DNA from 2 places in the Geobacillus sp. BK01 genome. Region 1 is predicted to be linked to the other one. Evidence: riboswitches for the same ligand, from Rfam matches in the RefSeq annotation. Region 1 holds a riboswitch; the other holds the start of a gene.
What was found. Region 1 has a riboswitch for S-adenosylmethionine ahead of ACTVDO_RS10545 (methionine ABC transporter ATP-binding protein). Riboswitches for the same ligand answer to the same signal wherever they lie in the genome.
Positions count from the first base shown of each region.

Region 2: linked by a shared signal. The riboswitch ahead of ACTVDO_RS04270 (methionine biosynthesis PLP-dependent protein) and the one ahead of ACTVDO_RS10545 (methionine ABC transporter ATP-binding protein) in region 1 are both predicted to bind S-adenosylmethionine.

Region 1 is NZ_JBQPTH010000008.1:74,651-81,903, reverse strand. It holds gene ACTVDO_RS10580 (acyl-CoA dehydrogenase family protein) at 1-1,698, shown strand, start outside; gene ACTVDO_RS10575 (arsenate reductase family protein) at 1,836-2,213, shown strand; gene gcvH (glycine cleavage system protein GcvH) at 2,308-2,691, shown strand; gene ACTVDO_RS10565 (YusG family protein) at 2,767-3,006, shown strand; gene ACTVDO_RS10560 (toprim domain-containing protein) at 3,100-3,459, shown strand; gene ACTVDO_RS10555 (thioredoxin family protein) at 3,456-3,770, shown strand; gene ACTVDO_RS10550 (hypothetical protein) at 3,925-4,272, shown strand; SAM riboswitch class I at 4,346-4,455, shown strand; gene ACTVDO_RS10545 (methionine ABC transporter ATP-binding protein) at 4,547-5,575, shown strand; gene ACTVDO_RS10540 (methionine ABC transporter permease) at 5,565-6,233, shown strand; gene ACTVDO_RS10535 (MetQ/NlpA family ABC transporter substrate-binding protein) at 6,249-7,106, shown strand; gene ACTVDO_RS10530 (hypothetical protein) at 7,229-7,253, opposite strand, start outside.
Region 2 is NZ_JBQPTH010000003.1:30,836-38,088, reverse strand. It holds gene ACTVDO_RS04315 (DUF421 domain-containing protein) at 1-817, shown strand, start outside; gene ACTVDO_RS04310 (hypothetical protein) at 842-1,012, shown strand; gene ACTVDO_RS04305 (thioredoxin family protein) at 1,161-1,481, opposite strand; gene ACTVDO_RS04300 (hypothetical protein) at 1,610-1,846, shown strand; gene ACTVDO_RS04295 (YjcZ family sporulation protein) at 1,924-2,055, shown strand; gene ACTVDO_RS04290 (stage VI sporulation protein F) at 2,180-2,437, shown strand; gene ACTVDO_RS04285 (GNAT family N-acetyltransferase) at 2,471-2,905, opposite strand; gene ACTVDO_RS04280 (YjcG family protein) at 2,907-3,428, opposite strand; gene ACTVDO_RS04275 (alpha/beta hydrolase) at 3,466-4,194, opposite strand; SAM riboswitch class I at 4,612-4,722, shown strand; gene ACTVDO_RS04270 (methionine biosynthesis PLP-dependent protein) at 4,927-6,030, shown strand; gene metC (cystathionine beta-lyase) at 6,034-7,215, shown strand.

The sequences.
Region 1 (7,253 bases):
TTCACCGACGAACATCACATGATCGCGAAAACGACGGCGGAATATGTGAACAACGAAGTGCTTCCGCAGCTGGAGCATTTGGAACACCACGAGTTTGACCGCTCGGTGAAGCTGCTCCGCAAAGCGGGCGAACTCGGTTTGCTAAGCGCCGACATTCCGGAAGAATACGGCGGTTTGGGCTTGGATAAAGTGAGCTCGGCCATCATCGCAGAACAGATGGCGCCGGCCGGCGGGTTTGCGATTTCGCACGGGGCGCACGTCGGAATTGGCTCGCTGCCGATCGTCTTGTTCGGCACGGAAGAACAAAAACAAAACTATTTGCCGCAGTTGGCGACCGGCGAAAAAATCGCCGCCTATGCCCTGACGGAGCCGGGTTCGGGTTCGGACGCCCTCGGCGCGAAAACGACGGCGAAATTGAACGCCGAAGGAACGCATTACATTTTAAACGGTGAAAAGCAATGGATCACGAACTCCGGGTTTGCCGATGTGTTCGTCGTCTACGCGAAAGTGGACGGCCAGCATTTCACAGCGTTTATCGTCGAGCGCGATTTCCCGGGCGTTTCGACTGGTCCGGAAGAAAAGAAAATGGGGATCAAAAGCTCGTCGACGCGGACGCTCATTTTGCAAGACGTGCCGGTGCCGAAAGAAAACGTCCTCGGTGAAATCGGCAAAGGCCATGTCATCGCGTTTAACATTTTGAACATCGGCCGCTACAAGCTCGGATTGGGAGCGGTCGGCGGCGCGAAGCGGGCGCTCGAAATCACGCTCAAATACGCGAATCAACGCCAGCAATTCAAACGCCCGATTTCGCAGTTTACGCTGACGCAGGAAAAATTTGCGACGATGGCGTCGCGCCTGTATGCGGCGGAAAGCTCGGTGTACCGCACGGTCGGCTTGTTCGATGAACGGATGGGCTTGCTCGATGGGGAAAAAGCGAAAGACGGCAAAGAAGTGGCGAAATCGATCGCCGAATACGCGATCGAGTGCTCGCTGAACAAGTTTTTCGCGACCGAAGTGCTCGATTACATCGTGGACGAAGGGGTGCAAATCCACGGCGGCTACGGCTTCATGCAGGAATACGAAATTGAGCGCGCCTACCGCGACTCGCGCATCAACCGCATTTTCGAAGGGACGAACGAAATCAACCGCCTGCTCGTGCCGGGCATGTATTTGAAAAAAGCGGTAAAAGGCGAACTGCCTCTTTTCCAAAAAGCGCAGCAGCTGCAAGAAGAGCTCATGATGATGACGGCCGAAGAACCGGGAACGGGCGCGCTCGAACAAGAGAAATATTTGGTGCGCAACGCGAAAAAAATCGCTTTGATGGTCGCCGGGCTGGCGGCGCAAACATTCGGCGCGAAAATCGAGGAAGAGCAAGAAGTGCTCGTGAACATCGCCGATATTGTCGCCAACATTTACGCCATGGAATCGGCGCTTCTTCGCACCGAAAAAGCGATCAACGCGGACGGGGAAGAGAAGCACAAACAAAAATGGCTCTATACGCAAATTTTCTGCCAAGAGGCGTTCAATGAAATCGAAGCGCATGCGAAAGAAACGCTCGTCGCCGTCGAACAAGGCGACACGCTGCGGATGATGCTCGCCGCCCTCCGTCGGCTGACGCGCCATACGCCAATCAATGTGATCGCGAAAAAACGCGAGGCGGCCGCCGCCCTCATTGAAGCGGAACGGTATATTGTGTGATAATTAGGAAGTACCGGGCACAGCCCGGTACTTCTTGCTCTCTGGAACAGGCGCTCCGCTTGGGGAAGCGGCCGCTGTAACGCCCCGCTTCCCCGCGGATGACCGATCGTTCAACACGGTTAAAAGGAGGGGTAGGAATGGCGCTGACGCTCTATTGGTATCCGAAATGCGGAACGTGCCGGAAGGCGAAAAAATGGCTCGATGAACACGGCATTGACGTGCAAACGGTGCATCTCGTCGACGAACCGCTGACGAAAGAACAACTGGCCGACCTGCACCGAAAAAGCGGGCTGCCGCTCAAAAAATTTTTCAATACAAGCGGCATGAAATACCGCGAACTCGGGTTGAAAGACAAGCTTGACGGCGCCGCGGAGGACGAGATGCTCAACTGGCTCGCGTCGGACGGGATGCTGGTGAAACGGCCCATTTTAACGGATGGCGAACGGGTCGTGGTCGGATTTCGCGAGCAAGAGTACGAAGCGTTTTTCGCCGGGCGGCCGCCGGCAGAAAGTTAAAAAATTTGCATAAAAATGATGCGAACTCAGTGAGTTTTTATCGAAAATCGGTTATGATGAAAAAGAACACAATTTGTCGCAATGGAGGGATTCGATGAACACGCCAAAAGAACTTCGCTATTCAAAAGAACACGAATGGGTGCGCGTCGAAGGGGACAAAGTGCGCATCGGCATCACCGACTTCGCTCAGTCGGAGTTGGGGGATATCGTTTTTGTTGAATTGCCGGAAGTCGGCGCGGAACTGACGGCGAACGAGCCGTTCGGCAGCGTCGAATCGGTAAAAACGGTTTCGGAATTGTACGCGCCGATCAGCGGCACGGTCGTCGAAGTGAATGAAGAGTTGAACGACAATCCAGAATATGTAAACGAGTCACCGTACGAAAAAGCATGGATGGTTGTCGTTGAACCAAAAGATGTAAGTGAAGTCGACAAGTTGTTGACGGCTGAACAATACGAGGCGATGGTGAACGAAGGATAAACGTTCCTGTGGTCTTCGCCCCCGAATCGGACACCCTATACATACCGAAACTTGATGAAAAAAGGGGTGCTTCCGATGGCGTTGCAACCAACGCGTGTCGATATTACGGACCGGGTGACCGGCAAGCTGAACGGCCGCTCGCTCGACTTGTATGACGAAGGTGAATTCATCGGACGTCTTCCGCTTCCGGCAGCGGCCGTCGAGCTGAAAAACGGGTATAGCGAGCAAAATGGCAAAATATATAAAGAGGTGACCGCTACCGTTGAACCGGACCAAAAATATGTCGACTGTGACGGGGAAGCGGGTTGGTGTTGAAAGGCAACGGTGGATGACCGTTGCTTTTTTTCAACCTTTTTCTGGTGAGAGACATACAATATGGTATCCTTTTCGAAGCTAGGTGGGTCGGACATGCGACAGGCAGAAAAAGTGATTATTGTAGAAGGGCGATCGGATAAGCAAAAGGTGGCGGCCGTGCTGAACGAACCGGTTGTCATTCTTTGCACGAACGGCACGATCAGCGATGCGCGTCTTGAGGAGCTGGCTGACGAGCTTGAGGGTCACGATGTGTACGTGCTGGCGGACGCCGATGAGGCGGGGGAAAAGCTACGCCGGCAGTTTCGCCGCATGTTTCCGGAGGCGGAACATATTTATATTGACCGGGCGTACCGCGAAGTGGCCGCCGCCCCGCCTTGGCATTTAGCCCAAGTGTTGCTGCGCGCCCATTTTGACGTCCGCATCGATTCGTTCATGAGAGGAAGAGGCGAGTGAAAGCGATCGAACGACCAGATGTGCAACGGATTGTGAATGAACAGCCGCTTATGGCGCTTTATATTTACACGCCGCTGTGCGGCACATGCCAGCTGGCGAGACGGATGTTGGCGGTAGTCGAGCAGCTGTTCCCAACGCTGCCGTTTTACGAAACGGACATTAATTATATGCCGGAGCAGGCAGTCGTTTGGAAAATTGAAAGTGTTCCTTGTTTGCTTCTTTTTGTTGGCGGGTCGCTGGCCGGCAAATGGTATGCGTTTCATTCCGTCCCTTATTTGTATGATGAACTTCAAGCCCGTTTGCCGCGCTGACGATCCGCCTTTTTTTGACGCCATTTGACATATTTCTTCGGAAATGACAAAAACAGCGCTCATTCGCTAAACCGGTTGTCGAGATTTTTGTAAAGGATTCTCCCCCTCGGTATGGAAATAAAGGGAATAAAGGAAAATGGGGGGAGGATGGTCAATGGAAATGCGTCAGTTAGTTGGACAGTTCGCAGAACGGATGCAAACGTTGCGCCATTTGTTGCCGATTTTGCCGGATGAACCGTTGTATGTGCGGTTTGAGAGTGAAGAAGGCGTCGCCATGTTGGTGATCGGCAAAGAGCCGGCTGCCGCGGAAATGGAAAAGGATGAACGGAAAACGTTAACGGTGCGCGGCACAAAAACAGCGCTTTGCTCGCTCTTAGGCGGCGAACTGAAGCTGCAGCAGCTCGTCCGGCTGCGCGAAGTGCATGTGTCGGGAAGTTTTCGCCACCTGTTGCTGCTCGAATCTCTCCTCCATTTGGCTAAGCCGTATCGTCATGTCGGGTGAAAAATTTATTGACATGATTCGACATACAATGATACAATCACACACGTAATCAATCGAATAGGCGTTTGTTGCGCTCTTATCAAGAGAGGTGGAGGGATGTGCCCAATGAAGCCCGGCAACCGTCAGCGCGTCTGCTGAAAAGGTGCCAATTCACACAAAGCGCCCTGCTTTGGGAGATAAGAGACGGAATGGTGGACAATACCTTTCTGTTCTCTGCGGGCAGAAAGGTTTTCTTTTTGCGTTCCGCCGCCTTAGGAGGAAGGAAGGTGAAACGATGATTACACTCGAACGGGTGACGAAAATTTACGATGCGGCGAACGGGGCGGTGACGGCGGTCGATGACGTGTCGCTTGACATTCGCGAAGGGGAAATTTTCGGCATTATCGGTTACAGCGGCGCGGGGAAAAGTTCGCTCATCCGGCTGTTAAACGGGCTTGAGACGCCGACGAGCGGCCAGGTGATCGTCGCCGGCCGCGATATGGCGCGCATCAAAGGGCGGGAGCTGCGCAAAGCGCGTCAGGAAATCGGGATGATTTTCCAGCATTTCAACTTGCTTTGGTCGCGGACGGTGCGGGAAAATATCGCGTTTCCGCTCGAGATCGCCGGCGTTCCGAAAGCGGAGCGGCAAAAGCGGGTCGAGGAGCTCATCGAGCTCGTCGGGCTCACGGGACGGGAAGAGGCGTATCCGTCGCAGTTGAGCGGCGGGCAAAAACAGCGGGTCGGCATCGCCCGGGCGCTTGCCAACAACCCGAAAGTATTGCTTTGCGATGAGGCGACATCCGCGCTTGACCCGCAAACGACGGATGCGATATTGGACTTGCTTGTCGACATCAACAAGCGGCTCGGACTGACGATCGTGCTCATTACCCATGAGATGCACGTCATCCGCAAAATTTGCGACCGCGTCGCCGTGATGGAAAGCGGCAAAATCGTTGAGCAAGGCGAAGTGCTGCATGTGTTCCGCAATCCGCAGCAGCCGATTACGAAACGGTTCGTCAAGCAGCTCGTTGAACCGGAGGAAACGGAAGAGGCGATTTCCCATCTGTTCGGTCAATATCCGAACGGGGTGATCGCGCAGTTGACCTTTGTCGGTGCGGCGGCCGGCCAGCCGCTCATCACGCAAGTCGTGCGGCAGTTTGCCGTGGACATGAACATTTTGCAAGGGAAAATTTCACAAACCCATCAAGGCGCCTACGGCGTGCTGTTTGTGCACATCGACGGCGCGGCGGATGAAATCGCCCGGGCGCTTGACTATATTCGCAGCCAGCAAGTGGCGGTGGAGGTGATTCACGATGCTCGCTAACCTCCTGCCGAACGTGCAATGGGAGACGATGTGGGCGGCGACGGTTGAGACGTTGTACATGACCGGAATGGCGGTCGCGGCGACGTTCGTCTTCGGGGTCGTTCTCGGACTGCTTTTATTTTTAACGGCAAAGGGAAACCTATGGGAGAACCGGTTGGCCAATATGGTCATTGCTGCGTTTGTGAATATTTTCCGTTCTATTCCGTTCATTATTTTAATTATTTTGCTTATTCCATTTACCAAATGGCTCGTCGGGACGATGCTCGGAGCCAACGCGGCGCTGCCGGCGCTCATCATTGGCGCGGCTCCGTTTTACGCCCGCATGGTCGAGATCGCTCTCCGCGAAATTGACAAAGGGGTCATTGAAGCGGCGAAGGCGATGGGCGCCTCGACGTGGACGATCATTTGGAAAGTGCTGCTGCCTGAATCGCTCCCGGCGCTTGTCTCCGGGATTACCGTCACCGCTGTGTCGCTTGTCGGCTATACGGCGATGGCCGGCGTTGTCGGCGCCGGCGGGCTTGGGAACTTGGCGTATTTGGAAGGGTTCCAGCGCAGCCATAACGATGTGACGTTTGTCGCGACCGTTTTGGTGCTCATCATCGTCTTTGTCATTCAGTGGATCGGTGACTTTGTCACTTCGAAAATTGATAAACGATAAAGGAGGAAGAAACAAATGAAAAAATGGCTTGGCGCTCTGTTGGCCGCCCTCTTGGTGTTTGCGTTAGCAGCGTGCGGCGGCAACAACAATGATGAAAACGCCGCTGGCGAGGACAAAGGCGGCGGATTGGTCAAACTGAAAGTCGGCGCGTCGAACGTGCCGCATGCGGAAATTTTGGAACAAGCGAAGCCAATGTTGAAAGAAAAAGGCATCGATTTGGAAATTATCACGTTCCAAGACTACATTTTGCCAAACAAAGCGTTGGCGGACAAAGAAATTGACGCTAACTACTTCCAACACATTCCGTATTTAGAATCGCAAATGAAAGAGCATGGCTATGATTTCGTCAACGCTGGCGGCATCCATATCGAGCCGATCGGCTTGTACTCGAAAAAATATAAAAGCATCGAAGAGCTGCCGGATGGCGCAACGATCATTATGAGCAACTCGGTCGCCGACCATGGCCGCATTTTGTCGATGCTTCAAGAAAAAGGGCTCATTAAGCTGAAAGAAGGCGTTGACAAAACGAAAGCGACGGTCAACGACATCGTGGAAAACCCGAAACACTTAACGTTTAAAGCGGATGTCGACGCTGGATTGCTGCCGCAAATTTATCAAAACGGCGAAGGCGATGCCGTGTTGATCAACGCCAACTACGCGCTTGACGCCGGCTTGGATCCGGCGAAAGACCCGATCGCCGTCGAATCGCCGAAAGACAACCCGTATGTCAACATTGTCGCCGTGCGCAAAGGCGATGAAAACCGGAAAGAAATCAAAACGTTAGTTGAAGTGCTGCAATCGAAAGAAATTCAAGATTTCATTAACGAAAAATATAAAGGCGCCGTCATTCCGGCGGCGGAGAACAATCAATAACGGGAGCGTTTCGCTTCCGTTTCTTTTTTGTCCCCAAAAAACCGCTCCCCTTAAACGAAAGCGGCAAAGGTTAAAACGATTCTGAATCCGAGGGCGCCACGGCCGCTTTGCTTTCCCGCGCTTCATCGGCCATTCAAACGCGCCAGT
Region 2 (7,253 bases), on a different contig from region 1:
GATCGGACTGTTTATCATTACTCGCATCCTTGGCAAAAAGCCATTGGCCAAGCTGTCATTTTTCGAATATATTGTCGGCATTACGGTCGGTGACATCGCCGGAACAATGTCCGTCGATTTAGGGATTTCGCTTCAGGAAGGGATCACGAGCATTTTAATTTGGTCGCTCATTCCGGTGTTGGCCGCCCGCATTTCGTTGCGCAATAAAAAGTTCCGCGATTTTGTCGAAGGGAATTCCACCATTTTGATTAAAAACGGCAAAATTTTAGAGGAAAACTTAAAGAGGGAAAAATACACGGTCGACGAGCTGCTTGAACAGCTGCGCAAAAAAGACGTGTTTCGTGTGGCCGACGTGGAGTTTGCCTTGTTGGAACCAAACGGCGATCTCAACGTCTTGCTGAAGCGGGAAAAACAGCCGCTCACGGTCGGCGATGTATTTCCGAACCCGCCGCGGGAAAAAGAGCCGCAAACCGTCATTATGGACGGCATGATTTTGGATGAGCCGCTTGCGACGATGGGGCTCGGCCGCGGCTGGCTGCAAGAACAGCTTGACAAACAAGGGGTGGCGGTCGAAAACGTCTTCCTCGCCCAAGTCGATTCCTATGGCCAGCTGACGATTGATTTGTACGATGACAAAATTCAAGTGGCGGAGCCGCAAGAGAAAAAGTTGTTGTTGGCGGCAATGAAAAAAGTGCAAGCCGACTTCGAATTGTATGCACTGCAAACCGATTCGCAAGAGGCGAAAGCGGTCTATGAAAAAAATGCAGCGAAAATGACGGAGCTCATCCAAAAGGTCGAGCCGTTATTGCGAAATTAATGAGCGGTAAGGGAGGATCAGATCATGGAAAATAAGCGGACAAAAACAACGGACGAGGAAATCCAAATTCAGCTGAAAACAGATGGCCGTCCCGAACGGGCGCGGACGACCGACGAGGAAATTTCGATTGAATTTATGTTCGATGATCCGCAATTGACACGCCAGCCGAAAGATTACGATGAGATCGAATATTAAGCGCTCTGTGATCGAAAAGGTGTCCCAGGCAACGTACCGGGACACCTCTTCTTTATGACCGTATAGACGGAAAAAACAATGATCCGAAAATGACTGCATTCATGCCGCCCGGGGAGTGTCCGCTCCAAAATGGACCGGGAAGAGGCGGCTAAGAAGGCAGCGACTGCAAAAAGGCGCGCACTTCTTCCGGCGTTTTCGCGTTGGCGCTATGCAGATGGGCGATTTTTTCTCCGTTTTGGAACACAAGAAGGCTTGGGATGCCGAGCACTTGGTATTTCTCGCCAAGTTCCGGAAAGTGATCACGGTCGATCTCAAACCAGTCGTATTGCCCGTAATCGCGGATGATGTCATCGATGAACATATTCAAGCGTACACAGTCAGGACACCAAGTTGTGTAAAATTTGACGACAGCCGGTTTGCTGCCAGAAATGGCCGCCGTGAACTGATCGTTCGTTTCGATGTTTTGCATGCCTTTTTCCCCCATTTCATGTTATCGTTCATCTTTACTTTACCATATGGTGCAGGAAAAAAAGAACGATAACGCCTTCACCTTCGGACACCGGTTTTGCATACAACAGAAAGAAAGGGGGGAAAGGTGTGAGCAAAGAGCTGGAAAAAGCGCTCGAAGCGTGGGTTGCATCAAGAAAAGAAGGACATGAGCAGTTCATTCGTTTGTTTGAACAATGGGGGAATGATTTCAACAAACAGCTGCAAGAAATCGAAAAACTCAACAACGGGTTTTTAAAAAGCGTGCAAGGCAATTTAGGCTATATCGAGCAGTGGTTTACGAAAAAGGAAAAGGAGTTTGCCGAGCTGTTCCGCCTATTTGGTTGACAAAATGACGCGTGCGCCCATACGTCGCTTCAGACCGGTGAATACGATACAGTAAACGGAGAAGGAGGTGCACGAGGATGGGCTTCTGCGGCTACGGATTTCCGTACTATGGCTACGGCTATGGCGGCTTTGGCTATGGCGGTGGCTTTGTGCTGATTGTTGTTTTGTTCATCTTGTTAATTATTGTCGGCGCGGCATTTGTCGGCTAACGGAAAAAACGAATCGTATACGGGCCGTTTCGGCGCTGCGGAGCGGCTCGTATTTTTTCTTTCCCCTTTGATGCACCTTCTTAGGGAGGCGTCATACGATATACAGGGAGAAGGAGGCAGAAAAATGGATCAGCAATTTTTTAAAAACATTGAGAAAAAAACAGGCGTGAACATGAAAGACATTTTCGAGCTTGCCAACTCGCTGCAAAACGCCAATTTCAACGATGAAAAAACGGTGCGCCAAGTGGTGAAGCGGGTGGCGCAAATCGCCAACCGAAAAGTGCCGAAAGAACTCGAAGACCAGATCGTCAAAACGATCGTCCATAGCGGCAAACAAATTGATTTTAATACGATCGCCAATATGCTGAACAATAAAAAATAAGCAAAAGGGAGCTGTGCGCGCGCAAGCTCCCTTTTATTCGAGCGATTTCACCATCGTGACGTGTGGAATGCCGGCATCCATAAACACCCCGGATACCGTCTCGTAGCCGAGCTTTTCATAAAACGGTTCGGCGTGTGTTTGGGCGTTCAGTTTCACTTTTTTTGCCCCTTTTGTTTTCGCGAGCCGCTCCAACGCTTCCATCACCATCCGGCCGGCGCCGCGGCCGCGGTAAGACGGCAAAACGCAGATGCGCTCCGCTTTGCCGATGCTTTCGCCGATCAAGCGAAGCCGTCCGGCCGCAACTGGTTTTTCGCCATCATACAAGACGAGATGGGATGATTCTTGTTCAAATGCATCAATTTCTTCCTCTTCCGGCACATTTTGCTCCTCAATAAATACGAGCCGGCGGACATGCAAAGCGTCCTCATACAAGGGGCGATCTTTTGTTGTTCCAATGGCGATGTTCATGTTATACCGTTTCCTTTCCTCCGACGACAAACGTTTCATAGACGGTCCATGACCCGTTCTCAAGCTGGTAAAGAAGGTGGAACCGGTCGATCGTCTCTTCAAAATGGACGTTTTGCAGCTTCAGCTGGCTGTAAACATCGGCATATTCCGCACCCGGCAAATCGCGGCCGATTGTAATGTGCGGCACGAACACAAACTCCGGCTTTCCGGCAAACAAGCCGCTGTGCAGATGCTGATGGAGGCGCTCAAGCACATCGTTTGGCTCGACTTTCAAATAAATGATGTTGCTTGTCGGGTAAAACGAGCTGAATTTCGTCACTTTAACCGGAATCGGCTCCGTTTCCGCCGCGATGCGGCGCAGCTCTTTCGTCATCTCTTTCAGTTGCCCCTCATCCGCCTCAAACGGATATTTCAGCGTAATGTGCGGCGGAATGAGGGCGTAATGGCTGTCATACCGTTTCCGGTACGAGTTGGCAAAGTCTTGAATGCGTTTTGACGGAAATAATACAATGCCGTATTTCATCCCGATTTCCCTCCTTAGATGGTTGTATTTCAATGGTTTACAGCGACAAAAGAGCGGATACGGCCCTCGGCACGTCAGGCTGCCAATACGTCCACGCATGGCCGCCGGCAAACTCATGGTACGTGTAGGCGTACCGTTTTTCCATAAATAAGTCCCGTGCCATACGATTTGGTGTAATAAAGTCGCGTACACGGCCGTCCGTTGATTTCACGGCTGTTTCTTCCGCGCCGATGGAATGATAAATCGAAAGAAGCGACGGATCGCGGAACGCGCGGATACGCGCCAACACCGAGTCATCGATGTAAGGGGACTGCATGGCGATGTTTCCAAATGTATGCGGATACAACAGCCCGGCTAACAACGAGACCGTTCCGCCGAGCGAATCGCCGATCAGCGCCCGGCCTTTGCCGATTTGGTAGGTCGGCAGCTCGTGATCCAAAAACGGAACGAGTTCATGGGCTAAAAAACGAATGTACGCCTCGTGCTTTTGCCCTGCCGGGTGGTATTTCTCGTAGCGGTCGTTCACATTCCGATACGGGATACCGACGACAACCGTCCGATCGATCGTTCCTTCGTCCATGAGCGTCTCGATGACGGTTTTGATTTTTCCGTACATAAAATAATCTTTGCCGTCTTGAGCGATTAGTAAAGAATATTTGTGAAGCGGAGAAAAATTGCTTGGCAAATACACGAGCAGTTCAATTTTCTCCTGAAGCTCCCCGCTGTAAAGCGCATAATCACGCATCGTTCCTGCTGCGGCTGCCATGACCATCCTCCATGAACACAATAAGTTCACCTGTTATTGTAACATATTTTGGCGAAAAGATGTTAATGGAGAGCGCGAATTTTTCGCGAATTTGCCGAACATTGGCAGCGGCAAAAAAATGACTTGCAAAAACGGCCGGAATACGTTACATTTTTTAATAAATTAACGTCTTTCCGAAAGAAGTCTCCCACTTCTAAGTGAAGTGAAAGTGGGAGATGAATGTCGGTTGGCGTTAGCCAACGAATATGATCGAATATGGCGAGAACGGACACCTTCGGAACGAAGGGAAGCGTAAAGGGTTCTTGTGTGTGGCTTACCGTTCGGCGAACACACACAAGTCGCTTGAAGCCCTCACCTCTAAGCGAAGTGTAGGTAGTGGGTAGTTCACTAAATTAACAAAATTAAATATACGTTCTGTTCTTATCGAGAGAAGCGGAGGGAACTGGCCCTGCGAAGCTTCAGCAACCAGCCGGAAACCGGTCAGGTGCTAAATCCAGCGAATTGAGCATTCAATTCGGAAGATAAGAAGAAGCATGACCATGGGTATGGAAAAGTCTTCTTCTTAGAAGACTTTTTTTATTTGCCTTTGTTTAGGCGGCCGCTCCGCCGACCGGTGAGGCGTGTTGGAGCCGAGGTGTCCGGCTGCCGAGACAAGCAGCGGTGCGCTTTAGGCGTCATGGCCGTCGGCCGTTTGACCACGAGAGAATTTTTCAGCAGAAGGAGAGAGATGAGATGGAGAAACTGGAAACATTGTTGGCGCAAATTGGCAACCGAAGTGAAACGGTGACCGGGACGGTCAACCCGCCCGTCTATTTTTCGACCGCCTATCGCCATGCCGGAATCGGGGAGTCGACCGGGTTTGACTACATCCGTACCGGCAATCCGACGCGCAAAATCGTCGAAGAGGCGATCGCCAAGCTAGAAGGCGGTGACCAAGGCTATGCCTTTAGTTCCGGCATGGCGGCCATCCAGACGGTGCTCGCCTTGTTTGAGAGCGGAGACGAGTTTCTCGTATCGGCCGACCTTTACGGCGGCACGTACCGCCTGTTTGAGCGCGGCTGGCGCAAATACGGTCTTCGGTTTCATTACGTTGACTTCACTGATCCTAGTGCGGTGGAAAAAACGATAACGGAAAAAACGAAAGCCATTTTCTTGGAAACGCCAACCAACCCGCTCATGCAGGAAGCGGACATCCTTGCCGTGGCCGAACTCGCCAAGCGGCACGGGCTGTTGTTGATCGTCGATAACACGTTTTACACCCCGGTGCTCCAGCGTCCGATTGAAGAAGGAGCCGATATCGTCATCCATAGCGCGACGAAATACTTAGGCGGCCATAACGACGTGTTGGCCGGGCTTGTTGTCGCCAAGGGCGAGGAGCTTTGTCAACGGTTGGCCGAGTACCATAACGCCATCGGCGCGGTGTTGTCGCCGTTTGATTCGTGGCTGCTCATCCGCGGGATGAAAACGTTGGCGCTAAGGATGCGCCAGCATGAAGAAAACGCCAAGCGCATCAGCGCGTTTTTGCGCGAACATGAAGATGTCATAGACGTCCTATATCCGGGAAGAGGCGGGATGTTGTCATTCCGGATTGCCGATGAGAAGTGGGTGAACGGATTTTTAAAAAGCTTGCGTCTCATTACGTTCGCCGAAAGCTTAGGCGGAGTCGAAAGCTTCATCACGTACCCGGCGACGCAGACACACGCCGACATTCCGGAAGACATCCGCATTCAAAACGGCGTCTGCAACCGATTGCTCCGCTTTTCGGTCGGCATCGAACATGCCGATGATTTAATCGCCGACCTGGCGCAAGCATTCAAAAACATGAAAGAGGTGTGAGCGATGGAACGGGAATGGTCGTTTTCAACGAAACTGCTCCATAACGAATGGAAAGTCGACCGCGAAACGGGAGCGGTGAGTGTGCCGATCCAGCACGCCTCCACGTTCCATCAGTTTGATTTCGACGCGTTCGGCAAATACGACTACAGCCGCTCCGGCAACCCGACGCGCGAGGCGCTTGAGGAAGCGATCGCCGCCTTAGAAGGCGGCGTGCGCGGATTCGCCTTCGCCTCCGGCATGGCGGCCATCTCGACCGCGTTTTTGCTTTTGTCCAAAGGCGACCATGTGGTTGTGACCGAAGACGTCTACGGCGGCACGTATCGGATGGTCACGGAAGTGTTGAACCGGTTTGGCATCGAGCATACGTTTGTCGATATGACCGATTTGCATGCCGTGGCCGAAAACATCCGGCCGAACACGAAAGTCATTTATATGGAAACGCCGTCCAATCCGTTGTTAAAAGTGACCGACATTCAAGGCGTCGTCAAGCTGGCGAAGGCGCACGGCTGTTTGACGTTTCTCGACAACACGTTTATGACGCCGGCGCTGCAACGGCCGCTTGACCTTGGCGTCGACGTCGTCCTCCATAGCGCGACGAAGTTTTTAGCCGGCCATAGCGATGTCGTCGCCGGGCTGGCGGCTGTGAAGGATGAGGAATTAGGAAAACAGCTCTACAAGCTGCAAAACGCCTTTGGCGCCATCCTCGGCGTCCAAGACGCCTGGCTCGTGCTGCGCGGCATCAAAACGCTCCACGTCCGGCTGAAGCAGTCATCCGAATCCGCCCTAGCCATCGCCGAGTATTTGGCGCGCCACCCGAAAGTGGAAGAGGTGTACTATCCGGGGCTTTCGCACCACCCGGGCCATGCGGTTCAGCGCCAGCAGGCGGCCGGGTTTGGCGCCGTCTTGTCGTTCCGACTCGCCGATGAAGACGCAGCCCGGACGTTCGTCCGAAACGTCCGCCTGCCCGTGTTTGCTGTCAGCCTCGGAGCCGTCGAGTCGATTTTGTCATATCCGGCGAAAATGTCGCATGCGGCCATGCCGAAAGACGAACGGCTCCGCCGCGGCATTACCGACGGCTTGCTGAGGCTGAGCGTCGGGCTGGAAGATGTGAACGATTTGATCGCCGATTTCGAGCAGGCGCTGTCATATGTCAACGAACGGCCATCGGCCATCCCTGCGCGGTAACAACAAAGGTATGCACCGCTTTTAGGTGCATACCTTCG